Regions from separate parts of the Saccharospirillum sp. HFRX-2 genome, predicted to be linked through region 2. Evidence: riboswitches for the same ligand, from Rfam matches in the RefSeq annotation. Region 2 holds a riboswitch; the other holds the start of a gene.

Region 1 (8,709 bases), on a different contig from region 2:
AGATCGATATCCGCGACCACCGGATAAACACCGATGGGTGCTTCCAAGGCGGGAAATGGTCCCAGTTGCTGAGGATCATCGGCCAACCAAACCTGCGCAAAATCGCCGACTTCCGGCCAACCCGGCCGCGCCAGAGTGCCGCTGCCAGCACCTGTCGGATACGCCTGCGCCAGCGCCCGACGCAGATAGGCGTTGGCGAGCAGAACGGCGTCTTCGAATGGCCAGTTCTGCGCGCAAAAAGCAGCGATGGCGCTGCTCAGCGTGCAGCCAGTGCCGTGGCTGTGCGGTGCGTTCTGGCGCGGCTGCTGGTAACACCAACAGCCCTCAGCGTTGATCAACTGATCCAGGCTGCTATCGGCATTATCCAGATGCCCACCCTTGGCGAGCACGCGGGTGCCGGTTGCCTGCATCAGTGCTTTGGCTGCGCGGTGGGCGCTGTCGGTTGCCGTGATGCGGTGGCCGGTCAGTTGTTCCAGTTCCGGTGTGTTGGGCGTCACCAGATCGACCAGCGGCAGCAGTTGTTTCAGACCATCGCGCAATTCAGCGTCGGCCAGGCTGTGGCCGCTCGATGCCATCGTCAGCGGATCGAGCACCACCGTTAAACCGGGCCAACGTGACCGCCAACCGGGCAGACGCTGCACAAGGATTTCCAGCTGTTGCACCGAGCCCAGCAAACCAATCTTGATCGCCGCTGGCGCCAAATCAGCCTCCAGCGCATCCAACTGAGCCGCGAACATCTCCGACTCAACCGGCTGCACGGCTTGCACGCCCAGGCTGTTCTGGGCGGTAAGGCAACTGATCACCGTGCACGGATGCACTCCCAGATCGACCAGCGTCGCCACATCAGCCTGAATGCCGGCGCCACCGCCGCTGTCGCTGCCGGCGATGCTCCAGACGATGGGCCTGGCCTCAGTCATGCTCAGCACCCTCGCCGACTGGCTGATAAAGCGCGCCGCCGCTGGCCTGAAATTCCTCGGCCTTGCGCGCCATGCCGTCGGCAGCGTCTTCGGCCAGGGGGATGCGCTCGGCGCGGGCGGCGTCGCGCACTTCCTGGCTGATCTTCATCGAGCAGAATTTGGGGCCGCACATGGAGCAGAAATGCGCCACCTTGTGGCCCTGTTTGGGCAAGGTCTGGTCGTGGAATTCGCGCGCCCGCTCCGGATCGAGACCCAGGTTGAACTGGTCTTCCCAGCGGAACTCAAAGCGCGCCCGGCTGATGGCGTTGTCGCGCCGCTGAGCGCCCGGAAAACCCTTGGCGAGGTCGGCGGTGTGAGCGGCAATGCGGTAAGCGATCAGGCCTTCTTTAACGTCGTCGCGATCGGGCAGGCCCAGATGCTCTTTGGGCGTGACGTAGCACAGCATGGCGCAACCGTGCCAGCCGATCTGGGCGGCGCCGATGGCCGACGACAGATGGTCGTAACCGGGCGAGATATCGGTAACCAGTGGGCCCAAGGTGTAGAACGGCGCTTCGTCGCAGCTCGCTAATTGGCGCTGCATATTTTCTTCGATCAGATGCAGCGGCACGTGGCCTGGCCCTTCGACCATCACCTGCACATCGTGCTGCCAGGCGATGCGGGTTAACTCACCCAGAGTATCGAGTTCGGCGAACTGGGCGGCGTCGTTGGCGTCGGCAATGGAGCCGGGGCGCAAACCATCGCCCAGGCTGAAGGCAATGTCGTACGCCTGCATGATGGCGCAGATGTCCTCGAAGTGGGTGTAGAGAAAACTCTCGCGATGATGCGCCAGGCACCACTTCGCCATGATCGAACCGCCGCGACTGACGATACCGGTCACCCGATCGACCGTCAGCGGCACATGATGCAAACGCAGGCCGGCGTGGATGGTGAAGTAATCGACGCCCTGCTCGGCCTGTTCAATCAACGTATCGCGGTAAATTTCCCAACTGAGGTCTTCTGCCACGCCGCCGACTTTTTCCAGCGCCTGGTAGAGCGGCACCGTGCCGATCGGCACCGGCGAGTTGCGCAGTATCCATTCGCGGGTTTCGTGGATGTTGTTGCCGGTCGATAAGTCCATCACCGTATCGGCGCCCCAGCGGGTCGCCCAGACCAGCTTGTCGACTTCCTCTTCGATGCTCGAGGTGACCGCCGAGTTACCGATGTTAGCGTTCACCTTCACGCGGAAATTACGGCCGATAATCATCGGCTCGCTTTCCGGGTGATTGATGTTGGCCGGAATAATGGCGCGGCCGCGGGCGACTTCCTCGCGCACAAATTCCGGCGTAATCGGATCGCGCAGACTGGCGCCGCGACTGTTGCCCGGATGCTGGTGGCCGACGTCTTCCTGCGCCGCCCGACCTTCGTTTTCACGCAGCGCTATGTATTCCATTTCCGGGGTGATGATGCCCTGGCGGGCGTAATGTAATTGAGTGACGTTGCGGCCGGCTTTGGCCCGGCGTGGCGGTCGGTTCTGGGCGAAACGCAGGGGGTTTTCAGGTTGATCGCTGTCCGGTTTAACGCTCGGCGCGGTCAAGGCTTCGCTGTCGCCACGCGCTTCGATCCAGCTTAAGCGCAGCGGATCGAGGCCACGACGCAAGTCGATCTCAACGTCCGGATCGGCATAAGGTCCGGCGCTGTCGTAGACGTAAATCGGTTCGTTGGGCTGGCGGCTGCCATCGCTGAGCAGGCTGTCGGTCTGGTCGATGGCGCGCATGCCGACACGAATATCGCTGCGGCTGCCGGGCACATAAACCCGGCGCGAACCCGGCAAAGGTTCACGTGAGGCGGCGCTGATGGTTTGGACGCGCTGGCCCAAATCGGTTTTTTGAGAAGAGGTCATTTCGGTCGTTCCTCGCTGGTTGAGCGACGGAGCGACCGCACCGGGGTATAACAGTATGAAAGGTACGCGCCAACAAAAACGACGCAGTTTGGGCGGCGTTTTTGTCGACGCGGACCCAAACAAGCGGTTCACCTGTGGCGAACCGGAGGCGGCACAATAAAGCTAATGGCTACCTCGACTTGTTCCCTTCGCGAGCCTTAACTCGATCAGGTTCCACGGATCCCGCTGATGCGATCTCAGCCAGGTTATCAACCCGGCACTCCGACAAGACCGCGCCAGAGTAACGCCGCCCCCGCACCGGGAGCAAGTTGTACAGCCCAAAAATCGGCGGTTATGATCGCAGCTTTCCGTTTCACCACTGCCGAGTCGAACTTCTCATGCCCAAGGCGTCCATTGTTTCCTCCGCCCATCTGAGCGAACGCAGCAGCGAACTCAGCGAATTCGAATACGCCCTGATCACCGCCGAGAACACCTTCTCGCGCTGGCTGGTGCACTGCATGACCGCGGCGGGCAACGAAGAAATGAGCCCCATCGACATTCTGGTGCTGCACAACGTCTACCACCGCCAGCGGCCCAAACGCATCGCCGATGTGTGCTTCGTGCTCAACGTGGAAGACACTCACACCGTGTCTTATTCGCTGCGCAAACTGGGCAAGATGGGCCTGGTAGAGAGCAAAAAAGTCGGCAAGGAAACCTTCTACAACACCACCGACGAGGGCGAAGCGCTGTGCCTGCGCTACCGCGATGTGCGCAACGACTGCCTGCTCGACTGGCTCGAAAACCTGGGCATTGACGCCGAAGAACTCGGCGACCTGGCGAAAAAACTGCGCACGATTTCTACCCTCTACGACCAAGCCGCCCGCGCCGCTGCTTCCCTCTAAATCCAGATTCAGCCCTGACCGGGCGTCAAAAACGACGCCCTTTGCCTCTGCGCGCCATTGAATACAATCTGTATTCAATTTTTATTGACTCTGAATTTTATGGCTGTTTATAGTGGCCTCACTAAAACGAAAAATCGCAAATCACGCCTTAAACCACTAACAAGATTCCCGTCGAGGAATCACCAATAACGATAAAAAAAGCGATCCGTGAGAGGCGTCAAAACCAATGACCTTGCACTCAATGCTGCCCCGTCATGTCCGGCCGACCGTTACTGCGGTTAACCGTCCTGATGTCGTGGTTCGCCGCTGAACGATCGCACTTTGCACCTTCGTTCGCTGCGGCGGACTCAACTGATGAGAGAGGATTCGGACATGAAACAACTGATCAAACCCCTGGCGCTCAGCGCCATCACCGCTCTGGCTGCGGCCACCGCCCAGGCCGACATCAAGTGGGACATGCCAACGCCTTATGCCGACGGCACCCACCACACCCAAAACATTCGCCAGTTCGCTGAAGATGTGGCTGCGGCCACCGATGGCGAGATGGAAATCGTCGTGCACTCCGGCGCTTCCCTGGTCAAACACCCGGAAATTCATCGCGCTGTGCGCTCCGGCCAGGTACCGATCGGCGAAGTCTTTATGGGCTTGCTGGGTAACGAAAACCCGCTCTACCAGGCCGACAACATTCCCTTCCTGGTCACCAGTTTCGATGGCGCCAAAGCGCTGTGGGATGCCACTCGCCCGGACGTTGAAGCCGCTCTGGCCGAACAAGGTCTGCAACTGTTGTACGCCGTGCCGTGGCCGCCCCAAGGTTTCTACAGCAAGGAAGAAATCACCAGCGGTGCCGACTTTGAAGGCATGAGAATGCGCGCCTACAGCGCTTCAACGTCACGTATGGCCGAACTGCTGGGTGCGACCCCGACCACCGTACAGACGCCGGAAATTCCGCAGGCGTTCAGCACCGGCATTATCGAAGCGATGGCGACTTCGCCGACCACCGGCGTTTCCAGCCAGGCTTGGGACTACACCGATTACTACCTGGACGCTCGCGCCTGGATTCCGAAAAACATGGTGTTCGTGAATGCTCGTGCCTTCGCCCGTCTGCCGGCTGAGGTTCAAGAAGCGGTACTGGAAGCGGCCGCTGCGGCTGAAACGCGCGGCTGGGAAATGGCCATCGCCGAAACCGATGCCAAGACGGCTGAACTGGCCGAAAACGGCATGACCGTTTACAGCCCCAATGCCGACCTCACCGAAACCCTGGGCAACGTTGGCCAGACCATGACCAACGAATGGTTCGAAGAAATGGGTTACGACAGCGATAACCCCATCGCCGATATCGTCGGTCAGTAAGGCAACACGCCGGCCGGGAAGTGCAGTTTTGCTGACCGGCCAATTTCCCTTAAGGGTGCACTCCTTTTTGGATCAACTGCGCCCCGCTTTTTCTCGGAGCCAACGCCATGGTTAATCGTTTGCTCAATGGCCTCTATGCGCTCGGTCTGGTGCTGGCTGCGTCCAGCCTGGCGGGTATCGGCCTGCTGATTCTGGCGCAAATTGTCGGGCGCTGGTTCGGCATCATCGTGCCCTCGGCTGAAGACTTCACCGGCTTTTTATTGGTCTCGGTGTTGTTCTACGGCCTGGCTTACAGCTTTCGTCACAACGCCCATATTCGGGTGGTGTTATTGCTCGAGCGTCTCGGCAACAAGCGCCGCTTTGCGGAAATTTTCGGTCTGACATTGATGCTCGGTCTGACGCTCTATCTGACCATTGCCTTCAGTCGTTTTGTGCTCGAAACCTACGCCTTCGGCGATGTCAGTACCGGCATGGTCGCGGTGCCCTTGTGGATTCCGCAAAGTTCCATGGTGTTCGGTATGGCGCTGTTATGCCTGGCCATTTTTGAAGATTGGCTGCGCGCCATCAGCGGTCGAACACCCAGCTATATCCTCGCCGAAGCGAACGGCGAGGGCACCGAATAGAGGCTGAAAATGGACCCCATTGTTATTTCTATCATTCTGGTCGTCGTCCTGTTCACCCTGCTCAGCCTGGGTGTCTGGGTCGCCGGCTCGCTGTTCTTGATCGGCCTGCTGGCGCTGGTACTGAACGACCAATTCGCCATCGGCATGGTGGTATCGACGTCCACCTGGGGCGGCAGCGCTTCCTGGACCTTGGCGGCTTTACCGCTGTTTATCTGGATGGGCGAGATACTGTTTCGTACCCGTTTATCGGAAGATTTATTCAACGGTCTGGCGCCCTGGCTCGACAAAATTCCCGGCGGTTTGCTGCATGTGAATGTGCTCGGTTGCAGTCTGTTTGCGGCGGTTTCCGGTTCGTCCGCGGCGACCACGGCAACGGTCGGCAAATTCAGTTTGCAGGAACTGAAAAAGCGCGACTATCACGAGTCGATGGCCATTGGCACCTTGGCCGGTTCTGGCACGCTCGGCTTTTTAATTCCGCCGTCGATTATTTTGATCGTCTACGGCGTCTCTGCCGAGGTTTCGGTGTCGCGGTTATTTATGGCCGGAGCGCTGCCCGGTTTGATGCTGGCGGCTTTGTTTATCGCTTATGTGGTGCTGTGGTCTTTGTTGAACAAAGCCAAGGCGGCGCCACTCGGCGAACCGATGAGCTTTGTGGAAAAACTCAAGCAATCGCGCCGGCTGTTATCCATCGCTACCCTGATCACCTTCGTGATCGGTTCCATCTATATGGGTTGGGCCACGGCGACTGAAGCGGCGACGCTGGGTGTGCTCGGTTCGCTGATTTTGGCGAAGCTCGGCGGCAACCTGAACTGGACGCTGTTTCGCCAATCGCTGATCGGCGCTACCGGCATGTCGTGCATGATTCTGTTGATTCTCGCCGGTGCGCATCTGCTGACCACCGCCATGGGTTTTCTGCGTATTCCGGCGATGCTCGCCGAGTTTGTGGCCAGCATGGATCTGTCGGTCGCCATGTTGCTGATCGCTCTGACCATTTTGTTTGTCATTCTCGGCTGCTTCCTCGATGGCATTTCGGTGGTGGTGCTGACCACCTCGGTGATCCTGCCGCTGGTCGATGCCGCGGGCATTAATTTGCTCTGGTTCGGCATCTATTTAGTGCTGGTCGTGGAGATGTCGCAGATCACCCCGCCGGTCGGTTTTAACCTCTTTGTTATTCAGTCGCTGACCGGCAAAGACATCTTTACCGTCGCGCGTTATGCGCTGCCGTTTTTCCTGATACTGATTTTGGCCGTGGTGCTGATCACTGTGTTCCCGCAGATCGCCTTGTGGTTACCGACGGTGCTGAACAACTGATCGTGAACAGAATTTTTTCGGAGAATATTTCGCTATGAGTACGCCAAGCCCTGCAACGAATTCCTGGTCTTTCTGGGTGGATCGTGGCGGCACCTTCACCGACATAGTAGCGCGCAAATCCGACGGTGAATTGATCAGTCATAAACTCTTATCCGACAACCCGGCGCAATATCGCGATGCCGTTATTCAAGGCATTCGTGAACTGATGGGACTGGAAAAAGGCGCGCGCATTCCAGTGGAACAAATCGACGCCATCAAGATGGGTACCACCGTCGCCACCAATGCCTTGCTCGAACACAAAGGCGAACCAACCTTGTTATTAACCACGCGCGGTTTTGCTGATGTGTTGCGCATCGGTTATCAATCGCGCCCGGATTTGTTCGCCATCAATATCGAACTGCCGCAGATGATTTATGCCCGGGTCGAAGAACTCAACGAACGCCTCGATGCGCAAGGTCAGGTATTAGAAGCGCTCGATCTGGAACAGGCGCGCAGCGTGCTGCAAGCGGCTTTTGATGATGGCCTGCGCGCTTGCGCCATCGTATTGATGCATTCCTATCGCAACGGCAGTCACGAGCAGCAGGTTGCGGCCCTGGCACGCGAGATTGGTTTTACACAGGTCACCGCGTCGAGCGAAGCCAGCCCGTTGATGAAAATTGTCAGCCGGGGCGACACCGCTGTGGTCGACGCCTATCTGTCGCCGATCTTAAAAAGCTACGTCAATCAGGTCGCCAGCGAACTCGACGATTTTGTCGACGAACCCGGCCGTTTGATGTTTATGCAATCCAACGGCGGCCTCACCGATGCGCAATTGTTCAACGGCAAAGACGCCATTTTGAGTGGCCCGGCCGGTGGCGTAGTAGGCATGGTAAAAACTGCTGACCAGGCTGGTTTCGATAAGCTGATCGGTTTCGATATGGGCGGCACCTCGACGGACGTTTGCCACTATCAAGGCGAATACGAACGCGCTTTTGAGACCAAGGTTGCCGGCTTCCGTTTGCAGACACCGATGATGTCGATTCACACCGTCGCCGCCGGTGGCGGTTCCATTCTTAATTTCGACGGCAGCCGCTTCCGCGTCGGCCCGGATTCCGCCGGTGCCTTTCCGGGACCTGCCTGTTATCGCAACGGCGGCCCGCTGACGGTGACCGACTGCAACGTCATGCTCGGCAAGCTGCAGCCGGATTACTTCCCCAAAGTCTTCGGCCCCAATGCCGACCAGCCATTGGATGTCGAGGCCGTGCGTCGTGGCTTTACCGAGATGGCCGCCAGCATCGAACAGCAGACCGGCCAGGCCTACACGCCCGAGCAAGTCGCCGAAGGTTTTCTGACCATCGCCGTCGACAATATGGCCAACGCCATCAAACATATTTCCACTCAACGCGGTTACGACATTCAGGATTATGTGCTGTGCTGCTTCGGTGGAGCTGGTGGTCAACATGCCTGCCTGGTAGCCGAAGCGTTGGGCATGAAGAAGGTGTTTTTGCATCCCTATTCCGGCGTGCTTTCTGCCTATGGAATGGGGCTCGCCGATGTGCGCGATCTCAGTGAAGTCAGCGTCGAATTGCCGCTCGATGACGACAGCGTTGCCAGACTGGATAAGCAGCAAGTTGAACTGGCCGATAACGGCATCGCAAAGCTGGTCGATCAGCGCGTTGCGCCTGATGCCATTGCAACCATCAGCCGGGTGCATGTGAAATACCAGGGTTCGGACACCACCTTGCTGGTGCCATTCGGCAGCCGCGCCG
Region 2 (8,709 bases):
GCCGCGCCTTCCAAACCTTCAACGCGTTCGGCCAAAGCGCCGGCAACGCGTTGCTGTTCGACCAGATGTTTTTGGATGCCATCGAGAAAGTGAGACGCATCGGCTGATTCAATGGCAATGCGACTGGCCGCCTGACCAATCTGTGCCGGCGATGCTTCATCATCGTCCGCCGACCAGTCCACCACAGGGGTGTTCTTTTTGGTACGCCCCGGCAACCACCAGAACAGCAACGCCAGCACACCAGCGGCCAGCCCCGGCCAGGGTGTTCCCGGCCAGAATACGGATGTCGCTGCAATAGCAAGGCTGGCGATAACCAACAACGCGCCGAATCCCACTTGGCTTACTACAGTCTTTTTATTGTTATGACTGATTCCGTTCATACTGCGACCTTTTTAGCGCAGATTAACAGCAGGTAACAAATCAGCTTATTCGACTTTTTGGGGGTTCGCCAGTGAGCGTCCTAATAGAGTGTCGAACGCGCCCTCACTGCGTTTGCGTTCGAATTCGGCCAGACTTAAATTCAACCACTGTTCGCTTTCCAGCCCCAGCAGAACCTGGTCGGTGGCATCGAGCATTTCATCCAGATGATGGGTCACCAGAATCACCGTACTGCCCTGCTCGTGTTGAATGTCACGCACCCACTTTAAGCCTTCCTGACGCAAAGCCGGATCCAGCGAAGAAAAGGGCTCATCGAGTAACAGCACTGGTTTGCGTTGCAGAAACACCCGCGCCAGAGCAACACGTTGCTGCTGGCCACCACTGAGTTGATCGGGCCGTCTCGCCAGCAGGGTTTGCAGCTCAAAGCGTTGCGCGGCCTGCTCCAGATAAGCCTGTTGCGAATCGGTTAAGCGGCCGCTGGGGTTTATACCCAAGGCCAGATTCAGCTCGACACTGAGGTGATCGAAGAGATTATTGGCCTGAAAGAGCACGCCAAAAGGACGTTGTGCCACCGGCTGGTCGAGCAAGCTGTGACCTTGCCACAAGACATCGCCGCCCGTTGGCTGGTGTAAACCGCAGAGCAGATTCAACAAGGTCGATTTACCCAGGCCGCTGGCGCCGATAACGGCCGTCAATGAGCCTTCAGGCAACTGAAAGTCCCAGTGAAATTGACTGTTGCCCAAGCTGGCGTTTAAGCGTCTGACTTCAAGCACGACGGCCTCCTCGAGCCCATTCGGCCAATAACAACAGCGCCGCACACAACACCAGCAACAGCATCATCAGTTGCGCTGCCAGCGTCATTTGGTAACTGCCCATGGATTGGTAAATCAACAATGGCAGGGTTATAAAATCGACTTGTCCCACCAGCGCCGCCACGCCCATATCGCCAAGGCTAAGTACCGCCGCCAACGCCAGCGCCCAGAGCACGACGGGGCGCAGCAATGGCCAGTAAATCAACCGCACGGCGTTAAGCGTCGACATTCCCAGCACCAGCGTCAAACGCTGATATTGCTGATGCGCCGCCAAGGCCCGGGCGCGCAACGGCTGGATAATCAGTGGCATGGCCATCAAGGCATTGATCCAGATAATCAACGGCCAGGTGGCCTGTTTGGCCCAGCCCAGGCGCAGGCACAGCAAAAACAATCCAGTGGTCAGCACCATGGCAGGAATCACCAAAACACCAAAGTTCAGCCAGCGCGAACGATCTGTGCCGCGCACCGGCATACAACGAGTCAAGGCCAAAGCAACAGCACAGACAGCACTGAACAAGGCGATGCCCAGACTGGTCTGCAAGGCCGGGAGCAAGCGCGCCGACCAATACCAATCATCACGCAGCGCCCGGCCCAGCAAGGCTAAATAAGGCGCCAGCAGCAACACCAGCAGGCTGACAATGGCCAGCCACTGGACCGCTTTGGGCCGCTGAGCAACGACACTGGCTGGCAACCGAGCCGCCTCCATATTGAGCACACTGCCGCGCCCCAGAACTGCGATGGCCGTTAAGGCGACAGCACCGTGAATCACCGCATACAAGGCTGCCGCTCGCGCATCAAAGTCGTATTTCAGCGCCTGATACACCGCCACTTCCAAATTGGTATTGGCCGGGCCACCACCGAGCGTCAGGATGACAGTAAAGGAGCTGAAACAGAGCAAGGCTTCGAGCACAAAAACCGGACCGGAAGCGGCGCGCAGCACCGGCCATTCCAGACGGCGCCAGCGTTGCCAGGGGCTCAAGCCAAGTACCTGAGCCAGGCGCAATTGATGATCGGGGATCTGACTCAAGCGATCCCACAACAGGCGAATGGCGAACGGCAGATTCATCGCCAGATGAGCAATCAGAATACCATCAAGGCCGTAAATGCTGCCCGGCAAGGCCAGCCAGCCTTCGCGGCCGAACAAGGCGACCACGCCGAGCACCACGGCCAACACAGGCAATACAAAGGCGAGATTCAAAAATCCCGCCAGCGCCCATTGGCCACGAAAAGAGCGCTGCGCCAAAGCCCAGGCAAAAGGCCAGGCGAACACCACCGACAATCCCGCCGACAGCACCGCCTGGTAGATGGAAAACCACAGCAAGCGACCCAGATAGGCATCAAAATAGAGCGCCCAATCCAGGCCGCGACCGGGATGGGCGATCATGCCCAGACCGGCCAGCAGCAGCGTCAACCCAAGCAGGACTGCTCCCAGATAACGATAGGCGGACGCTGGCTTCATGCCTTATTGACTCGCTGCATTACGCCATTCGCGCAACCAGGCGCTACGGTTTTCGGCGACCTCGGCGCTATCGAAGATCAGCGTTTTTGGTTTCATCATCTGTTCGAACGACGCTGGTGCATCAGCGCTGTCGAGCACGGGCCACATCCAGTTGGTGCCCGGCAATACGTCCTGAGCCGGCTTGCTGATCAGGTAGGCGAGAAAATCGCGCGCCAGCTCCAGTTGATCGGACGATGCCAGCGCCGCGGCCACTTCGATCTGGGCATAGTGACCTTCCTCAAAAATAGCCGCCTGATACTGGTCGGTGTCTTCAGCGGTGATGTGATAAGCCGGTGAAGTGGTGTAGCTGAGCACCATATCGCTCTCGCCTTCCTGGAACAGCGCATAGGCTTCGCTCCAGCCCGGGGTCACAGTAACCACCTTTTTTTGCAGCTCGCGCCAAGCGTCGTCGGCGTCGTCGCCAAAGACGGATTTCATCCACAGCATCAGGCCCTGGCCTGGCGTAGAAACGCGCGGGTCCTGGTAGATGATGGACAGATCGGAGTCGTACACCAGCTCTTCCAATGAGGCCGGCACCTGATCCACTTTGGTCTGGTCGTAAACAAAGGCGAAGTGACCGTAGTCGTAAGGCACGAAAGCGTCATCGTGCCACTCGTAAGGCAGGTCGAGCCCGGACAAATCCAGGTCGTGTTCGGCCAGTACACCCAGTTCGCGCGTTTCGGCGATCAGCGCATCGTCCAGACCAAGAATGATGTCGGCCTCGCTGTTGCTGCCTTCCAGACGCAGCCGGTTGAGCAAGGCAACACCGTCTTCCAGACCGATAAATTCAACATCGCAGCCACATTCAGCTTCAAAGCCGGCTTCGATTTGCGGGCCGGGGCCCCACTCGGTGTTGAAGGATTCGTAGGTGTAGATGGTCAGTGGATCGGCCACAACCGAAGCGGTTAACAACGGCAAGGCAGTAGCTAAGAGCAGTCTATTCAGTTTCATAAGGCATCCGGTTGAATTGTCGTGAGTGAACAATTACCGGCGTACAAACAGCGCCTGGCGCGGTGCCATCAAACTGTTTGCTGGGGGATAAGGTTGAAGCAGGATTGCGCAAGGCAGATCGTCTCAACTCCCTACGCCAGCATTAACTGGTTCAGGTTCGACGGGTCAGTCTCAGCCACTTCCACAAGCGGCACCCCGGCGAGAACGCGAGCCATTCTACTGATGTCGCCAGCGATGTCCAAATTCTGCAACAATGCGCACTTTTGATCGCTGAGGGTTAGGCAATGGAGCTGGCGCTTTTTCAGGCACTGGAGCAAGTGGGTGACCGACTGCCGGATGATCTGGCGGTACAACGCTGGCCAGGCGGGCTCTGCAATCGACTGTTCCGGGTAAACAGCGACACCGGCAGTTACGCCCTGCGCATCAACCATCCTGATGCCGAGCGCCTGGGCATTGATCGTCAGCGCGAGCAACAAGTGCTGATCACTCTGGCCGATCAATCCTGGTCACCAACACCGCTGTCGGTTCAGGATCAATGGCTGCTGACACCCTGGTATGAAGGCGCTGTACCGGTTTCTGGTGAACAAACCGATCTGGCCTGGTTGACCAGGGCCTTGATGGCGGTGCAAGCGGTCGAAATCAGCGGCACGCCGCTGAACATTGCCGACCAGATCCGACACCTGCACCACTACACCAACGACCTGCCGCCGGCTTTCACAACAGCTGTGTTGCAGCGCTGCGATAACTACCAACTGCCCGCGCAACTGAGGCTGTGCCATCACGACTGGCATCCGGGCAATCTGGCCTTGAGCGACTCCGGCTGGGTCCTGCTGGATTGGGAATTTGCGGCCCTGGGCGACCCGGCGATGGACCTGGCCGCAGTGTGCAGCGGTTTTGAATTAAACGACGCTCAGAGTACCCAACTGGCCGAGGTGATGGACATCAGCAGTGAACGTTTAGACCAAGCGCGGGCGATGATGTCAGCCTTGGCAGTCGTCTGGTACGCCGCCAACCCAGAACTGGCCCCCGCCGGCGCACCAGACGCAGAGGACTGGCTGGCGCGCTGGGGTTAACCGGTTTAGGCAGTTTTCAGATGCGCAATGATGCGCTCAATCAGTGTGGCTAAAGCCGCATCGTCGATGCCCAGATGCGTCACCAGACGAATGCGCTGACCTCCGGCGATCAGCAAACCGCTTTCAGCCAAAGCCGCCTTAAGCGCATCGCCCGTGGCAGCGCTATCGAGCGTGAGAAAGGCCATATTGGTATGGGCGACCGTGGCTTGAACGTGCGGCAAGCCATCCAGCGCTGCGGCCAATTCGGCGGCACGACGATGATCGTCTGCCAGGCGTTCAACATGATGATCCAGCGCATAATCAATCGCCGAAGCAAAAATGCCCGCCTGACGCAGACCACCACCGACCATCTTGCGCCAACGCCGGGCGCGCTGAATCAGTTCTGCCGAGCCCACCAGCACTGAACCGATGGGTGCGCCCAAGCCTTTGGAGCAACACAGGCTGACGCTGTCGAACGGCGCCGCCAACTCACGCAGTGACTGTCCCGTCGCCACAGACGCATTGAACAAACGCGCGCCATCCAGATGCAGCGACAGACCATAGCGATCGACCAAGGCCCGCGCTTGCTGGCTATAGCCATCCGGCAACACCTGCCCACCGTGGGTATTCTCCAGCGCCAGCACACGGGTGCGGGCAAAATGCACATCGTCCGGCTTGATATAGGCTTCGACCTCGGCCAGATCGAGCGTGGCATCGGCCTGAACGGTCAGCGGTTGTGGCTGAATGCTGCCCAACACCGCTGCGCCGCCGGCTTCGTATTTGTAGGTGTGATACTGCTGGCCGACGATGTATTCCTCGCCACGCTGGCAATGCGCCAGCAAAGCCACCAGGTTGCTCTGAGTGCCCGAGGGCAGCAACACGGCCGCGGCCTTACCGGTTATATCCGCCAGACGCGCTTCGAGCGCATTAACGCTGGGGTCGTCACCATAAACATCGTCGCCAACCTCGGCCTGAGCCATAACCTGGCGCATGGCCTCGGTGGGGCGGGTAACGGTATCGCTGCGTAAATCAATCGGGACGGGACGGCTCGACATGCTCAAACTCCTGGCGGCTAAAACCACATTTTACCATTGCAATTGGGCGGGCGCGCCCCACTTGAGGCAGGGCAACCTTCTCAATCTCAAGGAGACCTCATGGCTGAGATTACGTTACAAGGCAACCCCATCCACACCAGCGGCGATCTGCCGGCCAAGGGCAGCAAAGCTCCGGCTTTCAAGCTGACCAAAACCGATCTGTCTGAGCTGAGTTCTGCTGACCTCGCCAACAAGACCGTGGTCCTGAACATCTTCCCCAGCGTCGATACCCCGACTTGCGCCGCCTCCGTTCGCCATTTCAACGAGGCCATGAGCAAGTTGGATAACGTCGAAGTGCTGTGCGTGTCTGCCGACCTGCCGTTTGCGCAACAACGTTTCTGCGGCGCTGAAGGTCTGGATCGCGTAACGCCGGTATCGGTGTTCCGCAGTGAAGCCTTCGGTCAGGACTATGGCGTTAAGATCGTCGACGGCCCGCTGGCCGGTCTGATGGCGCGTTCAGTGGTAGTGATCAAAAATGGTGAGGTCGTGCACACCGAGTTGGTGGCTGAAACCGCCGATGAACCGAACTACGATGCGGCCCTGAGCGCCGTTGCCTGAGCAACTTTTAGGCAGCAACTTTTAGGCAGCAGCTTTTAAGCAGCAATTCGGGTTCAACAAAAAGGCGCCGATTGGCGCCTTTTTTTATGCGTCAGTGATGGTGCCCGGCCGGCCCATGCACATGGCCGTGAGCAATCTCTTCCGGCTCGGCGGCGCGCACTTCAATGATCTCGATATCGAAGGTCAGGGTTTTACCGGCCATCGGATGGTTGGTGTCGACGTCGGCAAACTTGTGACCAACCTTGGCGACCATCACATGACGCACGCCCTTGTCGGTCTGCACCTGGGCAACCATGCCCGGCTGCCAGCGTTTGGCACCGCGCAGATGTTTGATCGGCAGCCGCTGCATGGCATCGGGCCGGCGCTGACCATAGGCCTTTTCCGGCGCGATGGTGACGCTGAAACTGTCACCAGCATCACGCCCTTCCAGCGCTTCTTCCAAACCACGGATAATGCCACCGTGGCCATGTAAATAGGCATTGGGTTCGCCGCTGCGCGAACTTTCAATGTCGTTACCTTGTTCATCGCTGACGCTGTAGTGAAACAAGACCACTTGATTCTTTTCGATCGGCATAACATTCTCCGCGCCGGTAAGGGTGCGCCATTATAGCCAGCTGTGGCGTTGACTCCAGTCACCACTGTGGTCAACTGGTGCGATTCTTTCAGCGGTCTCTGCCATGCTCCCTTTTGCCCTCTTCTATTCACTGGCGCTGGTCGTGCTTGGCCTGGCGCAACATGACCGGCTGCGCTACGGCGGCACTGCCCTGCTGCTGTTTACCGCCGCTCTGATTGGCTATACCGACTGGCTGTTCTTTGCTGTGGCGCTCGGTTATGTGCTGCTGACCGCCTGGATGCGATTGCGACCAGGGCCTCTGTGGCTGAACCTTGTTCGTGGTGCGCTTTGGTTGGTGATCAGCGCGCTGCTGTTTGCCCACGCCGTGCCTGGTTATCAGGGCCTGGTGGTTGTGGCCGACAGCGCTCTGAAAGCCAACAGCATTGCCAGCAGTCTCTATTTCAATCACGACAAGGTGTTGGTCGCCTGGTCGCTGCTGGCCTTTATGCCGCTGTTTCGCTCCAGCCTGGAAGCCCGGCCACTGCCCAATAAAACCCTCACCATCGCAGCACTCACCGGCGGTATCGCCCTGCCCTTGTTGCTGGCCTGGTCGAGCGGACTGATCAGCTGGCAACCGGCCATTCCCACCGCCTTGTGGATTTTCGCCGTCGCCAACCTGCTCAATACCTGTCTGGCAGAGGAGTTGCTGTTTCGTGGCGTCGTGCAAGGCTGGCTGCAGCGCCGTCTGGGACCCTGGCCTGCGCTGGTGCTGGCGGCGGTCTTGTTTGGCATCGCGCATCTGGCCGGTGGCTGGACTTATGTTGCTGTGGTTACGCTGGCGGGACTGGTCTACGGCCTGGCCTATTTATGGACCGGCCGTTTGCTCTGGGCGGTGCTGGTGCACTGGCTATTAAACCTGGCGCACCTGCTGTTGTTTACCTATCCATTAACGGCAATAGCGGTGAACTAAAGCGGCGGGTCGGTCGGCGTGACCAGATCGGTTTCCGGACGACGCAGTGACAGCCAGGAATGCACGAAGATGGCGCCCATAATGGCAATGCCACCAACAAAGGTCAGCGGCGGAATGGCTTCACTCAACACCAGCCAGACCCAGACCGGGCCGAGCAAGGTTTCGATCAACAAAAACAAACTGACTTCAGGCGCTGGCAAATAACGCGTTGCCGTCATAATCAATACCGAGGCAACCGGCATCTGCAACAAACCCATGACCGCCAACCAGCCGTAGCTGCTTGCCGCCAAGGTCAGCGGGTCGGAAAACGCAACGCATAACAAAGATGTGACCAACCCACTGAGCGCCACCACCGGCATCTTGGGCAAGTTGGGCAAGCGGCGCAGCAAGGTGAGCATCAAGCCCATCAGCATGGCCAGCAATAACGCCAGGGCATCGCCGCGCCATTGATCCAGACCAACGGAGCCGGCAAACACTATAAGCACACCAGACATGGCGACGATAATGGCAATCCAGGTGCGCAACGGAATCGTCTCGCGCAACAGCACCCAGGAAAATAAAGCGGCAAAAAACGAAGACGACGCCAACACCACCACCGTGTTGGCGACCGAGGTGTGGTTGACACTAAACACAAATAAGCCGGTGTTAATGCCGTACAGAATAGTGACAATTACCGCTGCCAAACCATGAGCTGCATAGATACGAAATTGCTGAGCGCGACCGGTGACAATAATAAAGCTCGTCATCGACACAAACACCAGCGCACCGCGCCAGAAACCCACGTCGTAGGGCGAGGCGCCAACAAGACGCACCAGCAAGGCATCGAAACTCAATACCAGCACG

Evidence for each region. A riboswitch is a leader RNA that binds a small molecule or an ion and turns the genes downstream of it on or off. The one in region 2 is predicted to bind thiamine pyrophosphate.
Region 1: it holds a riboswitch for thiamine pyrophosphate, as region 2 does, so the genes downstream of both, thiC (phosphomethylpyrimidine synthase ThiC) here and thiB (thiamine ABC transporter substrate binding subunit) in region 2, are expected to answer to the same signal.

What each region holds. Positions count from the first base shown of each region.
Region 1 is NZ_JBEBMU010000001.1:799,848-808,556, reverse strand. Features, by position in the region: gene thiE (thiamine phosphate synthase) at 1-917, opposite strand, end outside; gene thiC (phosphomethylpyrimidine synthase ThiC) at 910-2,796, opposite strand; TPP riboswitch at 2,963-3,070, opposite strand; gene ABMA60_RS03945 (winged helix DNA-binding protein) at 3,174-3,677, shown strand; gene ABMA60_RS03940 (TRAP transporter substrate-binding protein) at 4,050-5,027, shown strand; gene ABMA60_RS03935 (TRAP transporter small permease) at 5,135-5,650, shown strand; gene ABMA60_RS03930 (TRAP transporter large permease) at 5,660-6,961, shown strand; gene ABMA60_RS03925 (hydantoinase B/oxoprolinase family protein) at 6,996-8,709, shown strand, end outside.
Region 2 is NZ_JBEBMU010000010.1:89,796-98,504, forward strand. Features, by position in the region: gene ABMA60_RS16880 (methyl-accepting chemotaxis protein) at 1-320, opposite strand, end outside; gene ABMA60_RS16885 (ATP-binding cassette domain-containing protein) at 426-1,151, opposite strand; gene ABMA60_RS16890 (ABC transporter permease subunit) at 1,144-2,649, opposite strand; gene thiB (thiamine ABC transporter substrate binding subunit) at 2,653-3,639, opposite strand; TPP riboswitch at 3,750-3,847, opposite strand; gene ABMA60_RS16900 (choline/ethanolamine kinase family protein) at 3,924-4,712, shown strand; gene ltaE (low-specificity L-threonine aldolase) at 4,718-5,746, opposite strand; gene tpx (thiol peroxidase) at 5,846-6,343, shown strand; gene ABMA60_RS16915 (peptidylprolyl isomerase) at 6,435-6,917, opposite strand; gene ABMA60_RS16920 (CPBP family intramembrane glutamic endopeptidase) at 7,021-7,866, shown strand; gene ABMA60_RS16925 (DMT family transporter) at 7,863-8,709, opposite strand, start outside.